2 linked regions of the Bremerella sp. P1 genome follow. The protein of the gene in region 2 interacts with the protein of the main gene of each other region in a pairwise test. Links are inferred from orthologs where the notes say so. Each region holds a gene or a part of one and is shown on either strand. Other genes may lie near its edges. The genes, in order: tpiA and pepT.

The links.
Region 1: the proteins of pepT (region 2) and tpiA interact in binary tests that used the Escherichia coli proteins (3 or more experiments, as listed by UniProt). The link is inferred for Bremerella sp. P1 from one-to-one orthologs.

What each region holds. Positions count from the first base shown.
Region 1 is NZ_CP118164.1:4,855,116-4,864,942, forward strand. What follows is about bases 6,796-9,697. They hold tpiA (triose-phosphate isomerase), read right to left. Parts: upstream 8,674-9,697; coding sequence 7,918-8,673; downstream 6,796-7,917. Other genes in these bases: PSR63_RS20465 (YicC/YloC family endoribonuclease), read right to left, coding at 6,796-7,200; secG (preprotein translocase subunit SecG), read right to left, coding at 7,322-7,828; pheA (prephenate dehydratase), read right to left, coding at 8,922-9,697. Also shown: PSR63_RS20430 (bifunctional GNAT family N-acetyltransferase/carbon-nitrogen hydrolase family protein), read left to right, coding at 1-1,399; PSR63_RS20435 (alpha/beta hydrolase), read right to left, coding at 1,424-3,466; PSR63_RS20440 (platelet-activating factor acetylhydrolase IB subunit), read right to left, coding at 3,577-4,305; PSR63_RS20445 (DUF6800 family protein), read left to right, coding at 4,605-4,793; PSR63_RS20450 (flavoprotein), read right to left, coding at 4,922-5,464; PSR63_RS20455 (DNA-directed RNA polymerase subunit omega), read right to left, coding at 5,461-5,727; gmk (guanylate kinase), read right to left, coding at 5,712-6,314; more of PSR63_RS20465, read right to left, coding at 6,316-6,795; more of pheA, read right to left, coding at 9,698-9,827. UniProt on the Escherichia coli protein: Involved in the gluconeogenesis. Catalyzes stereospecifically the conversion of dihydroxyacetone phosphate (DHAP) to D-glyceraldehyde-3-phosphate (G3P).
Region 2 is NZ_CP118164.1:2,460,216-2,470,123, forward strand. Bases 3,377-6,359 are described here. They hold pepT (peptidase T), read right to left. Parts: upstream 5,502-6,359; coding sequence 4,251-5,501; downstream 3,377-4,250. Other genes in these bases: PSR63_RS10140 (hypothetical protein), read right to left, coding at 3,377-4,029; PSR63_RS10150 (3'-5' exonuclease), read left to right, coding at 5,653-6,359. In the rest of the region: PSR63_RS10125 (sulfatase family protein), read right to left, coding at 1-2; PSR63_RS10130 (flavin-containing monooxygenase), read right to left, coding at 91-1,410; PSR63_RS10135 (hypothetical protein), read left to right, coding at 1,932-3,038; more of PSR63_RS10140, read right to left, coding at 3,130-3,376; more of PSR63_RS10150, read left to right, coding at 6,360-6,483; PSR63_RS10155 (DUF1499 domain-containing protein), read left to right, coding at 6,487-6,987; PSR63_RS10160 (glycosyltransferase), read left to right, coding at 6,996-8,279; PSR63_RS10165 (tetratricopeptide repeat protein), read left to right, coding at 8,373-9,908. UniProt on the Escherichia coli protein: Cleaves the N-terminal amino acid of tripeptides.

The sequences.
Region 1 (9,827 bases), 2.4 Mb from region 2 along the record:
GGGGCAAATCGTTATCGAGATCGACGGTCAGTTGGCGGCGTCCTCCAGCTGCTTGATTGTGCAAAACGAGCCCAACATGGCCTGGCACAACTTCAAGGCTGTCTCCGACAACGGCTATATCCGTAATCACAACCCTAAGGGGGACACGCTGTACGGGATCGAGATGATGGTTCATCCCGAGTTCCGCGGCCTCAAGCTTTCCCGCCGCATGTACGATGCCCGGAAGGAAATGTGCCGCGAGATGAACCTGGCCCGGATGATCATCGGCGGGCGTATTCCCGGCTATCACAAGGTGGCCGATAAGATGACCGCCCGCGAATATGTCGAACGGGTGGTCGCCAAGGCCGAGTTCGACCCCGTGCTGACCGCCCAGACGGCCAATGGCTTCGCCCTGCAAGGGCTGATTCCCAATTACCTGCCCAACGACAAGGCTTCGTGCGGGTACGCCACCTACTTGGAGTGGCTGAACCTCGACTACCGACCAGGGGCCAAGCGACGCTTCCATCACCTGGTCGAACCGATTCGCATCACGGTCGTTCAGTATGAAATGCGAGCGATTCGCAGTTTCGATGAGTTTGCCCAGCAGTGCGACTTCTTCCTCGACGTCGCCTCCGACTACAAGTCAGACTTCATCATGTTTCCGGAGTTGTTCACCACGCAGCTCTTGTCGTGCGTGGAACCGACCCGGCCAGGGCTGGCAGCCCGTCGACTGGCGGAGTTCACGACCGACTACCTCGAGTACTTCTCGGAGCGGGCGATCAAGTTCAACGTGAACGTGATCGGCGGTAGTCACTTCGTGTTGGAGAACGACACGCTGTACAACATTGCCTACCTGTTTGGTCGCGATGGCTCGATTGGTAAGCAGTACAAGATTCATATCACCCCCAGCGAGCGGAAGTGGTGGGGGATCGAGCCTGGGCATAAGGTCGAAGTCTTCGACACCGACTGCGGCAAGGTCGCTATTCAAATCTGTTACGACATCGAGTTCCCCGAGCTGACGCGAATCGCAGCCAACAAAGGGGCCGAGATGATCTTCGTGCCGTACAACACCGACACGCGTCACGGCTACCTCCGCGTGAAGACGTGTGCCCAGGCACGCTGCGTCGAGAACCAGGTTTACGTGGCAATCTCAGGCTGTACCGGTAACCTGCCGTTTGTCGAGAACGCCGATATCCACTACGCCCAGTCAGGCGTCTTTACCCCATGCGACGCCGAGTTTGCCCGTGATGGTATCGCCGCCGAGTGCAACCCGAACGTCGAAACGATCGTGATTCACGACGTCGACCTGGAACTGCTTCGGCGGCACCGGTTAGAAGGTTCGGTCCAGAACTGGAACGACCGCCGCAAGGACTTGTACAAAGTGCAGTACATGGAAGACGGCGAGCAGGGATACGTTTAGTTGCCTGAAGCAGTCGCTTAAGCCTTACTGCTTTGCCGCCGACGAAACGATCATTAGCTTGACCTTGTTGGCATACTCCAAGAGTTCCGGAGTCTCTGAGACAAGACTGACCGACCGAGGCACATCAGGAGTATTGAATGCCATCGCCATCGCTTCCGGCAAGTTCATGAATCGTCGGACGTTCATGAAATAGGGGCCTTCCCGATGATCGAGGGGGGGATTCCTTAAATGCAGGTTACCGATGGCGGGCTCGAAGATTGCCGCATAGATCGCCAGTGCTGCGAGGTTTCCTTCTGCTTTGACGGTGACGTTGTCGAGCGTTGTAGACTCAACGATTGCCTGGGCTGCACGGCGAATGTCCCAGACTCGCATCGCATCGATCGATTGTCCCAGCAATAAATAGCGACGACGCGTTTGAATCTCCGGCTTCGTTTCCTGCGTCCATTGGGTTGGGCCGATGCCGCGCGGGGCGAGAACATAGAAGTGCTGGCCGGGACCAGGATCCTCTAGCGGAGACTTGCCGTCTCCTTCCAGATAGTTCATGAACTCCTGCCACTTGGCATCGTCGGCAACGATCAGTCGCCCGGATAAAGCCTTGCCGGGTTTGGGGGATACAAATTCCAAGAGTGGAAGTGTCACGTCCGGCTCGGTGGAAAGCTCGTGCTGAATGACGGTCCAGCCATCTTTCTGCAACTCCTTTTGCGTCGAAATCTCGGCGGCTTGAGACTCTTGCGGCCAACCAGCGAAGGACTTGGTTGCCAGAAGTTTCTTCCACTCGCCGAACATTTCGTTCCACTCGCCAGGCGACTCGGGTACCTTGGCGGGCTCAGCAGCAGCGACAAACGTCTCTTCGATCTTTGTGTTGATTTCATCCTCAGGCAGCGTGTCGAAGACCTTCAGCTCTTCGACCTCGAATTTGGGAACCGCAACATCCGTGATTGCTGGCGTATCTCCTTGGAGATGTTTTCGCAGCCAATAGAACGCCGGAATGCGAAGCGGCTGCGTGTCGGCATGACCGCCAGGCAGAATCGTTAGGGCCAGGTTTGGAGCTTTACCGTAAAGCTGGTAGATCTTGCGCGCTGCCAGGTGCGTCCGCTCGACCCCTTCCAGTGGGAAGATCGGGTCGTAGTCGGTGTTGGCGATCATCAATGGGCGGGGGGCAATTAGCGCCGGCAAGAGCGTGTAATCAAAGCCGTACGTGTTGACCCAGTACATGCAGTCGCAGTGCCCTGCGACCACACCGTTGACGACGTGATCTTCCAGGTCGGTGATACCGGCGACGGGGACGGCGACCTTAATGCGGTCATCGATCGCCGCGATGTACCAGCTGTAGGCTCCACCGCCACTACGCCCGGTGACGCCGATTTTCTCGGGATCAACGTCATCACGTGATTGCAGCAGATCGATCGACCGGACGCAGTTCCAGGCTTCGACGCCGGCCGGTGTGTAGCCTCGGTTGGTCCACCATTGGTGAGCGTCGTTGTAGAGACCTTTGTGCTTCCCTTCGATCTCACCGAGCTCCAACGAATCAATCGTCAGGCACACAAAGCCATGTCGGGCAAACCAGGCCCCGTGATGTTGATAGTGGGCCTTATTGCCGTAGCTGATGCCATCCTTCTTCACGCGACCGTGGCCGCAAACGTAAAGCACCGCCGGCAGCTTCCCTTCGACCTTAGCAGGGCGGTACAGGTTACCGGTGACGTACAGTCCTGGGCGCGATTGGAAGTGGATCTTCTCGACAATGATTCCGTCGCGTTCGATCGTGCCGGTGGTGGTCGCTTTCAGGTCGGTCTTTTCGGGCCAAGGCTCGAGCCCGAGCATTTCTTTCAGCTTCTCTCGGTACTCATCCTTCTTGGCTTCCCAGGCTTCCAGCGAGTCAATTTCTTGCAGTGGAGCATTGGTGACGCGTGTGGTTTCCGCTTGGAAATATTGTCGGATCTGCTTGTCGCCGAAAGATGCTTCGTCGGCGGAAACAAGCGGCGTGATCAAGAGACAAACGGCAGCGGCAACAGCGAAGCGCATCGGCAGGATCTCCAGAAAGAAGGTGTCAGGTGGGAGCTTCATCATGCCCCTTTCGAGCGACGGCGTCAAAAGGAATCTGGCAAGCTCCACGAAAAAAGACCAGGACTACCTGGGTAATCCTGGTCTTTTCTGATGTCACGAGTGATGTCAGGCAACTATTCGCCGAGAAGTTCTTTGATCTTCGGGGCAACGGCATCGGCCCACAGCTGGTAACCCTTCTCTTTTGGGTGCAGCAGGTCAGGCATGATTTCCTTGGGTAGCGTGCCGTCTTCGGTCAGGAAGACGTCGTTGATGTTCAGGAACGTAACGTAGTCCTTGTCCTGCATCGACTTCTCGATGATGGCGTTCGCGCCGTCGTTCAGCTTGCGGAGCTGATCTTCGGTCTTGGCGCCACGTGGGAAGATGGCCAGCAGCAGGACCTTCGTTTCCGGGTGCTTCTCGTGCAGCTTCTCAACGATTGCATTGACGCCGGCAGCCGTGTCTTCCGACTTCTCTTTGCGGTGACCGGTGTTGTTGGTACCGATCATGATGACAGCAACCTTCGGCTTATAGCCATCCAGTTCGCCGTGCTCGAAACGCCACAGAACGTGCTCGGTGCGGTCGCCGCCGTAGCCCAGGTTCAGAGGGCTCCACGCGCTGAAGTTATCGTCCCAGATCTTCTTGCCGGAACCTTCCCAGCCGTGAGTGATGGAATCGCCAATGAAGACGACGTCGATCTTCTCCGCGTCTTCGATCGCTTTGAGCTTTTCTTCGTGACGCTTAACCCACCAATCGCCACGCGGGACTGGTTTCAAGGCTTCGATCGGCTCTTTGGTCGCGGTATCCTCCGCAAAGGCCGGCACGGCCAGAACGAGGGAAAGCATCAAACAGGCAAAACAACGCATTGTCTATCTCCTGGGGGGAACTGTTGTGAATCTCAAGGTGAGTCGGCTCGGCGGGATTACGGTTTGCCGAATGGTCTAGTCTCTACGACGCAGCGGCGCAGGTCAATTCCTTGAGCCGTAATTGGCCAGTAAGGGAGCATTTCGGTACTTAATTGGCTAATCGGGCAGCGAAAACGGCTGGGCCGATTGACTAAAAAGGCCTTGTTCCTTACATTGTGGGGTTTCCAGATCAATCAAATTCGACGCCTAGAGTGTCGTTTCCCATTTACCTAAAGATATCTCACTAAAGGAACTGTCGCGTGCCGGTAATTAACGAGCGCCATCAGGAGTTGAAGCGTCGACGTCATCGCAAGAAGGTTTACGCTAAGTTCAAGGCCAAGATTGCTCAGAATCCATCCAATGACGAAAAGCGCAAGATGGCTCATAAGCTCCGCAAGCTGACGCCAGCCGCTGAAGAACTGATCCAACGCTGGGGCCTGGAAGCCTAATTGGCTCGGTCTTACTAGCGAACTCGAAAAAAGCGGAGTCTTATTGCTCCGCTTTTTTTCTGCGCAAACGTAGGTCTACGCAGGTGAATGGATAGGCTGCCATTTGTAGCGCGTCTCAGAGGGACGCCCTAGCTGGCGGATAGATGCTTCTCAATCGCCTGGAAGATCTCTTCCGGCTCGGTCATGCGTCCGGTCCCTTCGACGCGGCAGCTTTGCCAGCCGCTATCGGGGCCAATCATCTGCACGCCGTCTTCGATCAGTTGCTTTGCGTTCCGCTGAACGGCCGGATGAGCCCACATCTCTTTGTTCATTGCCGGGCACATCATGACGTCGCCTGTGAACGCGAGGTAGAGCGTGCTGAGCAGGTCGTCGGCCAGCCCTCCGGCGGCTTTGGCCATGAAGTCAGCCGAAGCAGGCACAATGCACAATAGATCTGCCCGGCGCGCAAGTTCAATGTGCGCGCCTAGCGGCATGGCATCGTCAAAGAGTTCTGTGTGCACTCGCTTCCCCGACAGCGCGGTGAGTGTCGCCGCGCCGACAAAGTGATAGGAAGCGTGGGTCATCACCACGGTGACGTCGACATCCGCTTTGACCAACTGGCTGACCAAAGCGGCCGTCTTGTAGGCGGCAATCCCGCCGGTGACGCCGATGATGACCTTTCGTTGGCTCACAGTTCGTCACTCATCATGGCATCGAACGACTTGATCATCACATCGCCGTCAGCAGCGGTGCGAAGTTCGTTCGTCGTGTCGAGGAAGATCTTGTCCTGCTTGATCTCTTCGAGGACGATTTCCATCTTGTTGTCGGAGTTGATTTCGACCAGCGGACGGCTCCCGGCGTTCAGGGCCACCAGACGCTTCTGGATCAGGGTCGACAGCTTAAAGCGACCACCAACCTTCTTGATGATGAATTCTTCTTTCAGTTCTTCGAGCATCGCTCCTCCTTTTCCTGACGGATAATGTCTGCAAGTTGTGCGGCGGTTTGGTCCGCAGCGCCAAGTTTGTTCACCACGTGGTGGCGATACCACTTGGACGCTTCCATCTCTTTCTTGGCCGTTTCCAGCCGCCGCTGGATGGCTTCTTCTGTTTCGGTGCCTCGGTCGCGGAGGCGGCGTTCTAATTCTTCGGCCGACTCGGGACTAAGGAAAATGGTGACTGCCGCTGGGTACTTCTCGGCAACCTTGGCGGCACCCTCGACGTCGATTTCCAACAGGACCGAAATGCCTTGGTTTAATCGAGCTTCGACTTCGCTACGCAGGGTTCCGTATAGGTGCCCTTTGCGGAAGACCTCGACATACTCCAGGAATTCGTCGCCCTCGATCCGCCGCTGAAAGTCTTCTTTGGGAAGGAAATGGTAGTCGATACCATTCTGCTCCCCGGCTCTCGGCTCGCGAGTCGTTGCGGAAATACTCAGTTCAATGGGTGGTTCACCCAATGCCAACAGCTTGCGCACCACGGTCGATTTGCCAACGCCTGAAGGCCCGGACAAGATGACCAAGTTGCCTGGTGTGCTTGCTGTCATATCACTCGATGTTTTGGATTTGCTCGCGGATCTTCTCGATAGCGGTCTTCATTTCGACCACGCCTCGGGCGATCTCGGCGTCGTTCGCCTTCGAGCCGATCGTGTTGGTCTCGCGAAAAATTTCCTGCGTCAGGAAGTCGAGCTTTCGCCCCGCGGACTCTTCCTGCGTGAGGAACTTTTCAAACTGACCCAGGTGGCTTTTGAGCCGGACGATCTCTTCGGAAATGTTCACGCGATCGGTGAAGATCGCCACTTCGCGAAGGAGTGTCGCCGGGTCGACCGTCACGTCGAACTCCTCGAGGACTTTGTTCACACGCTCGGTCATACGATCACGGTAGCCGTCGACCACCAGCGGTGACTTGGCTTCGATCGTTTCCAGGTGCGAGGCGATCGTCGCCAGGTTCTCGCGAAGATCTTTGGTGGTGTTCTCTCCCTCGGCACGACGCATGGTGTCGAACTTCTCGAGGGCCGCTTTCAGTGTCTTTTCAATTACCGGCCAGGCGTTGAACTGCTCGTCGTCGGTGTCGGTGTTCTCTTGCACCACGCCTGGCAGTTGCAGTACCGAATCGATATGGGGTGTTTCTGATAGCCCCACCTTCTCGCCGAGTTGCCGGATCTGCTGCATGTAGCTTTCCAGCACAGCCGTATCGATGCGGTACTTGTCGGCGGTCACGTCCTGCTTGATTCGCAAGTTGATCGTGATGGTGCCACGGTTGATAAACTTCCGCGTGACCCCTTCGATCTGTGATTCCAACCCACTGAACAATTCGTTGCCACGCACGGCCAGCTTGAAGTAGCGATTGTTCACCGAACGCACTTCGACCGAAACGGAAACGCCTTCCGCGTGCAGGTGGGCATCGCCATATCCGGTCATGCTCAGCAGCATGGTTTCTCTCTTCGCGAATCCGCGATGCTAACGTGAATTGGTCAGGAAGGTAACGAACAAAACTTCCCTGGGCTCTGACCTAGGGAAGTTTCTGAAGATGATCAGGCGAATGCCGCGTCAATTACTCGGCAGGCTTCTCTTCGGTTGACGAGGCATCTCCTTCGGCAGGAGCTGCGGCACCACCATTCGCCGGTGGCTCCAGGTCGGCATCCGACGTGACCTCAGCGGCTCCGCCAGCAGCAGGGGCCGAACCTTCTTCTTCGTCCGATGGAAGCGTCAGTGCGGGACCGCCAGCACCAGGAGTCGTGTCGCCTGGCAGGCCGGTTGCAGCCGGGGCAGCACTACCGCCGGAACCGGTCAGCTTGCTGGCTCCCTGATCTTGCAGGCCCATCGTGGCGAAGATGCACAGCAAGATCCAGAAGACCGCCATGACGACCGTAATCTTGGTGAACGTGTCGCCAGCTTTCGCACCAAAGGCACTCTGGCCACCAGCACCACCCAAGGCGCCAGTCAAACCGCCACCACGACCGCGCTGCACGAGCACGACCAGGATCAGGAAGACCGATGTCAACAAAAGCAGCGGGCCAAAAATGTACTGCAGGAACCCGAAAAGGATGGGACTGGTCATGACTGGTTACTTATGAAAACGTCCGTGTCTGGTTTCAAAAGTGGGATCGGCCACGAGTAGCAGATCCCGACGGGGGAATGGGGTAACGACTAAGCTTGCGCTCCGGCGATGATGCCGAGGAAGCTGTCTGCTTTGAGCGAGGCACCACCGACCAGGGCACCGTCAATGTTCGGTTGCGAAAGCAGTTCAGCGGCGTTGTCCGGCTTCACGCTTCCGCCGTACTGAATGCGAACCGACTCGCTGACGGCTTCGCCGTACTTGGCGGTCATCAGGGCACGAATGCCGGCGTGAACTTCTTCGGCTTGCTCAGGCGTAGCGACCTTGCCGGTACCAATGGCCCAAACAGGTTCGTAAGCGATGACGACCGAATCCATTTGCTCGGCGGTAACGCCAGCCAGGCTACCGTACATTTGCTCGGCGACCACGTCGGCGGTCTTGCCCGATTCACGTTCTTCCAGCAGTTCACCAACGCAGACGATCGGCGTCAGGCCAGCAGCCAGAACAGCATGCACCTTCTTGCAGACGTCGGCATTCGATTCGCCGAAAATGTGACGGCGTTCGCTGTGGCCGAGGATCACGTATTGGCAACCGATGTCCTTGGCCATGGCAGCCGAGATTTCACCGGTGAAAGCCCCGGAGGCTTCGTGGTAGCAGTTCTGAGCACCGACACCCACTTTGCCGCCTGCGGCAGTGGCGACGGCATCGAGATAAACGCTAGGAGCACAAACGGCAACTTCAACTGCGTCGCCAGCCGTGTTGCCTTCAGCAACGCCTTTCACCAAAGCGACCCCGTCGGCCTTGGTGGTGTTCATTTTCCAGTTACCTGCAATGAAAGGACGTCTCACCCGTCGTTCTCCCTTCGGACCGCCTTGGCCGATGAAATAGCAATGACTCAGAACGCTCTAAGTCGTGTTGTCGGTTCACAATGAAACCCAACAATATAGCAGAGTGCTTGCATGGTCGTCGAGGTCACCTACGCCCCAGTTAGCGGAGAAAATCGCGATCCCCAAAGCACGGTTTGCAGGGGCTCGATCCACCGGAAAACAGGCAAAATCGCCGAGGGATTGAGTTCTTTTCCCGCCGCGTGGTGGGCTTAGTTGACCGGTTCGGTCTTCTGGTACGAGCCCAGCACTTCCAGTCGCAGGGTTTTCTTTTCGAGGGCGCTCACCGTCCGGCGGAGTTTCAGCTCGCTGCAGTGCCCCTCCATTTCGACGAAAAAGAGGTACTCCTCAGGGGCGTTTGCCACCGGGAACGACTCGATCCAGGTCAGATTCAGGCGGTTCTTCTTGAAGATGTTCATCGCGTCGGCCAGGGCCCCAGGCTTGTGCTCGGTCTGGAAGAGCAGGGCGGTCTTGTCGTTGCCCGTCTTGGGACCCATCTCGTGTGAGATTACCGCGAAACGGGTGATGTTGTTCGGGTTGTCCTCGATGTTCGAGGCGATCGTTTCCAAGTTGTAATTGATGCCAGCGGCACGACTTGCGATCGCGGCGGCACCTTCTTTCTGGGCAGCCAGCTGAGCGGCAGCCGCCGTGCTGGTCATTTCAATCGGTCGGGCAGCTGGCAAGTGCTTGGCCAGCCAATTACGACACTGCGAAAGAGCCTGGGGCTTGCTGAAGACCTCTTTGATCTCCTCTCGGTTGCATTTGGCCAGCAGTTGGTGATGGATGTGAAGCTTCACCTCGCCGCAGATCTTGGTGGGGTGTTTGGCAAACATCTCGAGCGTGTCGGTCACGCGGCCATCGTTGGAGTTCTCGACCGGAACCAGCCCGAAATCGGCCTGGTTGCGCTGAATCTCCTCGAATACGGTCGCGATCGTGGCGACCGGGCTGTAATCGGCATTGGCCCCGAACTTTTCCACCGCTGCCTGGTGCGAATAGCTGTATTGTGGCCCCAGGTAGGCAATACGAAGCCGCCGCGAAGCACTCCGGCAAAGGCTTAAAACTTCCTGCAGCACGGGCGAGACGGCCTCGCTCGACAGGTTGGTCTTGTTCGCCTTGAG
Region 2 (9,908 bases):
ATGTTGGGGCTGTCCAGAAAGAAGGTCTCGGCGAGTGAAAAGGAAGAATTTCATTCTAGACCGAAGCAGGCCATAACGCACGCGCGGAATCTACGACTGGTCAAATTGACGCACGATCTTCGTAAGCGTCTTGCGATAGTCGAAGTAGTCGACCTCCAATCGATGCCGGGCCGTCGCCAGGAAGTGCTCGCGTGAATTCAAGCCGATTCCGCCTGCTTGCTTCTGCTCACGAAACGAATCGGCAACCTTGCGACCTTCCTGCTTTGCTTTGAGAAAACGAGCGATGATTTGCGTTTGCAGATCGGTCAATTGCCACTGACCGCTATTGGGCTGAATCATACCGGCCACAAACAGCGTATCGTCGGTTGGATGAAATGCGTGCAAGTAAAGCTTGGGGACACCGTTGTGCGAGTTGAGCAGGTCATCCGCGATGAACGGAAATACGAGCTGGTATCCCGTCGCGAACACAACCACGTCGAACGCTTCGCGGCGGCCGTCGGTGAATTCGATCACCTCACCGTCGAAAGAACGAATATCAGGGAAGACCGCCAGCTTGCCGTGCCCCACATAGTAAGGAAGCTGCGAATTGATGATCGGGTGGGCATCAAACAAGCCGTGCTCCGGCGTAGGCAATCCGTACCGATGCGGCTTGCCAATCGTCCAGTCGACGACCAGCTGCGAGAGCCTGCGCTGCCACGACTTGGGAATCGGCCAGCGGCGAACGCGGTCTCCCACCACATCGGCCGGCTTACCCCGGATGAACTTGGGGAAGAAGTGGTATCCACGCCGCATGCTGATCGCCGCGGACTCGGCGTGGATCGCGGCCTCGACCGCAATATCACAGCCGCTGTTGCCGGCTCCGACCACGAGAATCCGCTTTCCTTCCAGTTGGCGATGATGCTTGTAGTCGTGAGCGTGAAGCATCTCGCCATTAAATTTCCCGGTTACGGTCGGCATCATTGGCTCGGCATGGTGGCCGTTGGCGATGACCACCGCATCGAACGTTTCGGTTAACTTCTCGGGAAAACCTTCTTTCTGCAGTTCGATCTGCCAGTTGGTATCTCGTTTTTTAATGTTAAGAACCGATGTACTTTTCCGAACAAAACGATCCAACTCAAAGCGTTCTGCGTAAAAGTGTAGGTATGCCAGCACTTCCCGGTGGCTGGGATACTCCGGATATTCCTCCGGCATTGGGCAGTCGACGAACTGCGTCATCCCCTTCGAAGAGATCAAATGGGTCGATTCGTAGACGCTGCTATGGGGCGATTTAATGTCCCAATTGCCTCCGATATTTGGATTGCGGTCAACCGCAACGGCGTCGATTCCGAGCTGGCGGAGGTTTTTTAGCGCAACCAAACCGGACGGTCCGGCACCGATTACGAGAACACGAAAATCATGCTGAGAAGTCATGTCGCCAATTGTAACGATTTTTTCAATTGTTCGAGATCGGTGCTACTGCGCGAAATTCTATGCCATAAATCGAGGGTGAATTTAGGGGAGTCTCGCCTTACCAATTGATGGTCATAACGTGACCATAGATATTTTTCACTTGAATGTAGGTATTTTACAGAAACCCTATCCTGCCATCGGTGTTTCAATTCTTAAATGCTACTTTTATTGCAATTCCTCGGTTACCTCGTAACCTTTTGATTTGTCGTGCTTTACGCTTGTGAGCTATGCTTCCTGGTAATTAAATGGCCACCTACGGCCTGCCGCACTCAAAAAATGTTGTCTTTTTGTCAAATCTCGAAATAATAAGTTTCTTAGGTAGCGAAATTCTTTTGTGAGAGGTTACAATTTCATTTCACGGGATATCGTTAACCAGGAGACCCCGGAACACCTCCTGCATTTCAGACCCACCGGCACTTCCCCTAAGGTGCCTACCCAACTAGACCCAAGTTGTCGAAAGAACTTTAGAAGAGGCTTTAGACATGCGTTTTAACAAGATCACTTCAGCCGAAGACTTTCAGCTGATCAATAGTTTCGATGAGGTGAAGCAACGCCTTCTCGATGATAAGAAGTATTCAGATCGTTTGGACAAGCCGCTCGCTTACTGGGCCCTTCCCAACGATCGCCGTTTGCCACTGGCCTTCCTCGGCCGCACAATCGGCGACCTGCTGGCGACTCCGTTCGACGAACTCTCGGCAACGCCAGGTATCGGTCAGAAGAAGATCAGCTCGCTGGTCACGCTGTTGAACCGAGCCACCAAGGAAGACGCCGGCTTCGAGCCTTCCCAGGCTGCTGCCAAGGAAGCTCCAGCAGACGACAGTTTCTCGACCAAGAGCCCGCTGGATGCTGACGGCAATTTCGATCCTTCCCTCGTTTCGGAAGTCCTGTGGCTTCGCTGGCGAGAAACGGTTCGTCGTCACAACCTGGGCAACGAACGGCTTGGCCGTCTGGCTCCGACGCTGACCGACCTGCCAACCGTCATCTGGAACACGCCGCTCGAATTCTACATGGGCCACAGCCTGGCCGAGATTCGTCGCCTGAAGACCCACGGCGAGAAACGCGTCCGCGTCGTTCTCGAAGTCTTCTATCGCGTTCACGAAACGCTCGACCTGGCTCAAGGTCAGCCACACCTGGCAATCGCTCTGCGACCTAAGATGGTTCCCGTCCTCGAAACTTGGGGATTGGATCGTCTGGCCAGTGAGTCGTCGCTGAGCCGTAGCGAAGTCATGGATCGCCTGACTCGCCCGATGCTGCAACAGATTTTGACCGATGCCGGTCAAACGGTTCATGACCTGGCCGCTGGCCGTCTGGGCATTGAATCGGCTCCGCAGAGCGTTCGTATGCAGGCCCGCAACCTGGGAGTTACCCGGGCTCGCATCTACCAGCTGCTGGAAGATTGCCAGAAGATCATGGCCGTCCGTTGGCCAGAAGGTCGTGCGATCCTCGAGTCGCTGTGCCGCAAGATCGAAGAAAAGCCAGGCGAAGCCGAAGCTTGCCAGTTGCTGACCGCAACGCGAGATCTCTTCTACGCTGTGAAGAGCGAAGAAGATGAAGCCGATGTGGAAGAATCGGAAGTTGCCAGCGTGTAACTTGCCGACTCGGCAAAACAAGAAAGCAAAAACGCGTCCAGGAATTCTGGACGCGTTTTTTTGTGTCTATCAGTTGTCTATAGCCAACCGCTTAGGCGGCGTGACGACGCAATCCCGGGCCAGACTGATCATGTCGCGGATCGAAGCGAAACGTCTGATCACGGCCTTCGATCACGGCTCGTACATCGTCCAGGTCAGGCAGGCGATGCAGAGCGGCTTTCGCATCCGCTTTCGCAGTCAGGGCAGACATCATGGTGGAAATCGAACCACTTCCCACACTACGCGAGAGCCAGCCCAACTTGCCCCCTGGTTTGCCGCGAGAAGCGAACCACTCTTGATGCCGCAGTTGAAGCGTCTTCGCCAAGCGAATCCGGTCGGCAGTCACGCGGTCCAGTTGGTTAGGCTCGTTCAAATAGACGTGCGATTCAGTTGCCACTTCGCATGCGCCACCCGCTTCGGCAACCCAAAGCCCGATGTCCAGGTCGGCCACTTGTTCCATCCGCGTACAGAAACCGCCCACCGCTGCTAGCAGTGAATAACGGTAGAAGCCGGCCTGCAGCATGGGCGCTTGCATCGTTGTTGCCGAGGCAGCGGCACGCAGACCGAAATCATCGGCCAGTACTCCATGCACTGGCTCGCTCGAGTCGGAGTAGTGCGTCTGTGGGGCAACTGCCATCACTTCACAGCGCTGGAAGCAGGCCAACGCGTGTTCCAGCCAATCTTCTTCCACGGTCGCTCCAGCGGCCAGCGTGTGGACGATAGGAGCCTTGCACATCGACCAGGCCACCGCCAGCAGTTCGACTTCGTTACGAGCTGCAGGAACTTCAATCAGGCGGACTTCATCAGCAATATCATAGGGGTCGTCGTAGTAACCAGAATGAGGCACGACAATCTCGCAATCGCTGGGACGATTCTCCAGCAGCGAGATCAGGGTCGTTTCCAGTCGGTGAGCGTTGTCGACGCTCGGAATGACGATCGAGACTTTCAGCACAGAATTATCCTTCTGCCGCGGCCTGACACTCAGGGGGAAGACCAAGGTACGCTAGGTAGGGCTAGTTGGCCGGGGCTCACGTTGGAATAATTCGGACCAAATGTGGTCACAAGTTTACCTGTTTTGCCTCAAAACCGACGATGCCGCTGGCAGAACAATGCAAAGATGCCAGGCTAGCAGCTAGCATCGTGTAGCCTGGAAGACTTAGGTAAACGATCCAGTTAACTGGCGTCGGCTTTCGGCTCGCTCGCCCACAGCTCTAACATTTTCAGAACCAGCTCGACTGCCTGCTCCATCTCGTCCAAACAAGCCCACTCTAGTGGCGAGTGAGGATTGTGCTGACCGGTCGATAGATTAGGTGTCGGTAATCCCATCGCGGTCAGCTGCGAACCATCGGTGCCGCCACGAATGACGCGTTTGTTGCAGGGTCGCTCCAGGGCACGATGGGCCTTCTCGGCGATCGGTACGGCCCGCGGTTCCTTTTCCAAGCCGTCTCGCAAGTTGCGATATTGCTTCGTGATGGTCACGTCGATCTCGCAGCCGGGAAACTCGCCTTCCACCTGCTTGGCCACGTCACGAATTAACTGCGCCTGCGCGTCCAGTTCGTCGGTCTCGAAGCTGCGGAGAAGACACTGAACGGTCGTTTCCGCGACGCCTCCCTCGACGATGTAGGGATGGATGAACCCTTCGCGTTGGTCGGTCGTTTCCGGCGAAAGCCGATCGGTGGGCAGCTTCGCGACCAGTGCTGACGCGACACGTACCGCGTTGACCATACGTCCTTTTGCGATCGAAGGATGAATGTTCACCCCCTTCACGGTCACCGTGGCCAGATCGGCCGAGAACGTCTCTTCGTTTAACTCATTCGCCCCAGGTCCATCCAATGTGTAGCACACATCGGCGCCCAGCTTCTTCAAGTCGACGTGATCGACCCCATGCCCGATTTCCTCGTCGCAGGTAAACAAGATCTTGAGGGTACCGATGTCAGGCCCTTTCCCTTCCAAGACCCGGTGGGCGACCTCCATGATGACCGCGATGCCTGCCTTGTCGTCTCCTCCGAGCAGCGTTGTGCCATCTGAAGTGATCAGCGTGCAGCCGTGCAGGTCGTTCAGCTCGGGGTTCTCACGAATCGTGATTACCTTCGACGGATCGCCGGGCAAGGGAATGTCTCCGCCGGCGTAGTCTTCAATGACTTGCGGTTTGACGTTAGCCCCGGTTGTTTCCGGCGAGGTGTCGACATGCGAGTTGAGTGCCACCACCGGGCATCCCATCACTTTTCCTTGAACCGTTCCGTAGACTAGCCCGTGCTCGTCCTGAGTCGCGTCGACGACCCCCATGTTGAGAAGCTCGTCGGTCAGCACTTTACCCAGCACCAACTGCCCGTCGCTGCTGGGGTACTTACCGCCAGGGTGGCCGGCAGTCGTATCGATCTGGGTGTATTTAAGAAATCGCTGGAGTAAACGTTCGCGGCTCATGGAGGTTCCTTTGAGGAAGCTGGGTCGGTTCCTTCCAGCTTAGTGAAACGGCGCGGAATTCGACACCCTCCGTCGTTATTCCCAAGGCGTTGTGATAGGTTGATGTTGTCGGAAAGGAATTTCAGCGAGTTCTCTGTGGAAAGGTTACCCAATGGCGGAAGCGGCGGTTCGATATCTGGTGTTCGATGTGGAATCGGTCGCCGACGGCAACCTCGTTTCCCGGCTGAAATATCCCGGCGAGGGGCTCTCGCCTGAGGAAGCCGTCAATCGCTTTCGTGCCGAGCTGCTGGAAGAAAAGGGAAGTGACTTCATTCCCTATACCTACCAGATGCCTGTTTCGGTCGCGATCGCCAAGCTCGACATCGAACTCAACCTGATCGACCAGGTGGTACTCGATGCCCCCAAGTTTCGCCCGCCGGTCATTACCGATCACTTCTGGCGTGGTTGGAAAGCGTACCGCCGGCCAACCTTCGTCACGTTCAACGGAAGGGCATTCGATATCCCGTTGATGGAACTGGCCGCTTTTCGGTTTGGACTAAGCGTGCCGGATTGGTTCAACCTGAACGCCAAGAACTTCGAGCAATCACGGTATCGCTACAACAACGATTCCCACTTCGATCTGTACGACGTGCTGACCAACTATGGGGCCAGCCGTTTCACCGGCGGATTGAACCTGGCCGCCAACCTGTTGGGCAAGCCAGGCAAGATGGAAATCGAAGGGCACATGGTGCAAGACTTGTATCATGAAGGGAAGCTCGACGAGATCAACGAGTACTGTCGCTGCGACGTACTGGACACGTACTTCGTCTTTCTTCGCTGCTGCGTGATGCTCGGCAAGGTGACGCTCGATCGCGAGCAGGAACTGATTCAACAAACCAAGACATGGCTGGAAGAACGCGCAAGCGAAACGCCCATCTATCAGACCTACTTAGAAGGTTGGGGCGACTGGGAAAATCCCTGGGAATCAGACTCCGGGGAGTAACGCTTGAACAAGAAAAAGAAGAAGAAAGCGGACGCTTCGCCAACTCCGAAGAAAGCGCGACGAATGATCTGGCTCTATGTGGCTCTTGGCATTTTGGCGGTACTTATCGTCGGGCCGATCGTGGTTCTCTCCATCTACGTCGACGACTGGTCGCGCGATCTATCTACCAACCATGCGGAAACCACGCGCAGTCATCCCAACCCCCTGCTGCAACCACTGACCGTCTCGGAAGACCGAACCGCTGCGACCACTCGCGTTACCGACGCAATCATGCAGCTGAAGAACTGGAGCATCGAAAGCATCACCACCGAAGGCAAACGCACGATCATCCACGCTACCCGTACGACGCCGCTCTTCAAGTTCACCGACGACATTCGCGTTTATCTGAATGACGTAGACGATGGCGTTCAGATCACGGCCACCAGCCAGTCTCGCGTGGGCAAAGGCGACCTGGGACAGAACCCTCGGAACATTGCCGAGCTGATGTCGAAAGTTCGGGGATAAGTCGAGCCATGAAGATCGGTCTGCACTGCCCTGAGGTTCCTGGCCATCTGAATCCGATGACGACGCTCGGCTGCGAACTTCAGCGTCGCGGCCATGAGGTGACCTTCCTGGGCTGTCAGATGGCCGAAAGCATCGTTCAGCGCAGCGGCCTTCCATTCTATGCTTTCGGTCCCGACGACCCGTTAAATGAACGTCTGGAACAATCCTTCCGCGAACTCGGCAAGACGTCGGGAATTCAAGGGATGATGATGACCGGCAAGATCTTCGGCATTCAAGCCAAGCTCGTCCGGAAGTACATCGATGAGGCCTTCAACATCATTCCTTTCGACGGCCTGGTCATCGATCAGGTCGCTCCGGCGGCCGCGATCCAGGCGGAAGCGGCTTCAATTCCCTACGCGGTCGCGTGCAACGCACTGGCCGTCTACTGGGATCCGTACATGCCTCCGCCACCGCTGCCATGGGACTATCGAACCGACTTCTACGGGCGAGCACGCAACGAAATTGCCAAACACCTGGTGCTGTGGGCCTATCGCCTGTTTGCCGCCGAGAAGCAGGTCGGTGTCGATCCGCTAAAGCTGATTCGTGATAACGATCAGGCCCTGATACACCTTGCCCAGCAGCCGGCCTTCTTTGAATACCCGCGTACGAAATACCCGGAGCGACTGCACTACACCGGCCCCTGGCATCGCTCCGCGCGTGACGACACATCGATCGAATTTCCCTGGGACTGGCTCGACGGTCGACCGCTCATCTATGCCTCGATGGGGACTCTACAAAACGCCGTGAGCCATGTCTTTCGTAACATCATCGATGCGGTGCGAGACCTGCCCATGCAGGTTGTTCTGAGCAAAGGGGGCGGCCAGGTCGACGTCGCAGGTCCCATCCCAGAAAACGTTCTGCTGGTCGAGAAAGCCCCGCAGCTTCGCCTTTTGGAAAAGGCCAAGCTGGTGATCACGCACGCCGGCATGAACACGGCCCTCGAGTGCCTCTCGCACGGCGTGCCGATGCTTTGTCTACCGGTCACCAACGATCAGCCTGGGGTGGCTAAACGAGCCGAGTACCTGGGCAATGGACGCGTGATTCCTGTCCGAAAGGTCACCACGCAGCGACTGCGAACGGAGCTGGACCGCATGCTGCAAGAAGACTCGTTCCAGCAGAAAGCAGATGAGTTCGCCGAGAATCTAGCCAGCTACGATGGCCTGGAGATGGCTGCCAAATTGATCGAAGAGGCAATGGACTCCCAAACAACGATTCTCAACCCCCAGCATGTGCAGCGTAATAAGAAATCGTAGCAACACCCCGCCGGGCAAGGTAAGCTGACCGGAAGTCTTAGAACTGCGTTACGATGCTCACGGGTCCTCTTCATTGCCGAAGGAACGCTTCGCATGAAGTACGAACATATCATGCTCGATGTGCCGGAAGTCGACTACATGGAGGTCCAAGAGTCGGTCAAGGATTGGCAGCTCGGCAAACGCGTGTACGTGGAGTACACCGGGCTTTCGCTCTGGGATGTCTTCACCGTGTTGCCGTTGGGCTGCACGGTGGCATTGCTAGTCCCTTCGCTGGTGCTCGTGGGCATCGGCGTCCTTGGCAGTATCAATGCCGACGACTGGAACATCTTGCTGCGCTACGCCATCTATGCCGGCATCGTGATCGCGGTGATCCTGGTTCTGTTGTACTTGATGTTTGTCGCTGGTTCCGGCAGCCGCTGGTGGCGTATGGATTGGGAGAACCAGCAACTGACCTGGAAAGGAGGCTCGGCCCCCTTCTCCAAGATCAACAAGCTGATCATTCGGATCGAAGGAGATGGCGGCGACGGTAAAGATCACCATGCACTCCTGGTAGCGGACGTTGGAAGAAGGCCGATCACGCTTTTTCATTGTCGCAGCCGCGAGCAATCGGCATTCGATGCGGCGGTAGTCCTAGCGACCGTCGGCCAACGATTGTCCGCAGCGATTGGGGTACCGTTAACCTTCGAGGGAAAAGGCAAACTTCCTGCCGACAAGATCCTCGGCAAGACGCTCACCGACCAGCAGATTGCCGAAAAGTATCGTCAACTGGGCGATCGGGTTCGAGGGTCGATGTCTCTGTGCGAGTACAAGGGTCTGCTCGACGAAGCAGAAACCCATCGAGCCGAGGCCTCGCATCATTACATGCAGGCGTTGAAGCTCAATCCATCCGACGCCGAAGCGATCCTCCGGCTCGGAGAACTTTCGGACGATCCCTCCATTCGCCAATCGGCCATGGAAGCCGCCCAGCAGGCCAATCCCCAAAGCCAGGCACCACTGCTTGAGAAAGCACGTCAATTATTCTTTCGTGATCAGTTCCAGGAGGCGATTGATCTATATACCCAGTTGATCCGCGACCAGCCGTCGATCGATGGGTATGAAGGTCGGGCAGGCGTTTACGAGTATCTCGAACGATACGAAAACGCCGTGGCCGATCTGACGGCCGTAATCGATCTCGACCCGAGCGAGTTCAACTACACGCATCGAGGCGATATTCTGTTTGCCTGGGCCAAGCGAGTCGACCGAAAGGATATCTTCGCACAAGCCTTGGCCGACTACGAGAAGGCGCTCGAGGCTTCCCCCGATGATGAACCGTATCAAACCACGCGTTGCCAAATTCTTAGTAAGATGGGTCGCACCGACGAAGCCTTGGCAGGCCTCGATCAAGTGATCCGTGATCATCCCGATGAGTTTCATCCCTTGACCGTTCGGGGCGAAATCTATTTGGAGCAGCATTCGGTCGACGCAGCGATCGACGATTTCACCATCGCGATTCGTCTTCTGAAGAAGGAAGACCCCGGTGGTGATTCTGACGCCAAGGACTTCTTCGATACGGCACTTGCCTACGCCTATAAGTTCCGTGCGCAAGCCTACCGACTTAACAATCGCAACAACGACGCCGACGAAGACGAA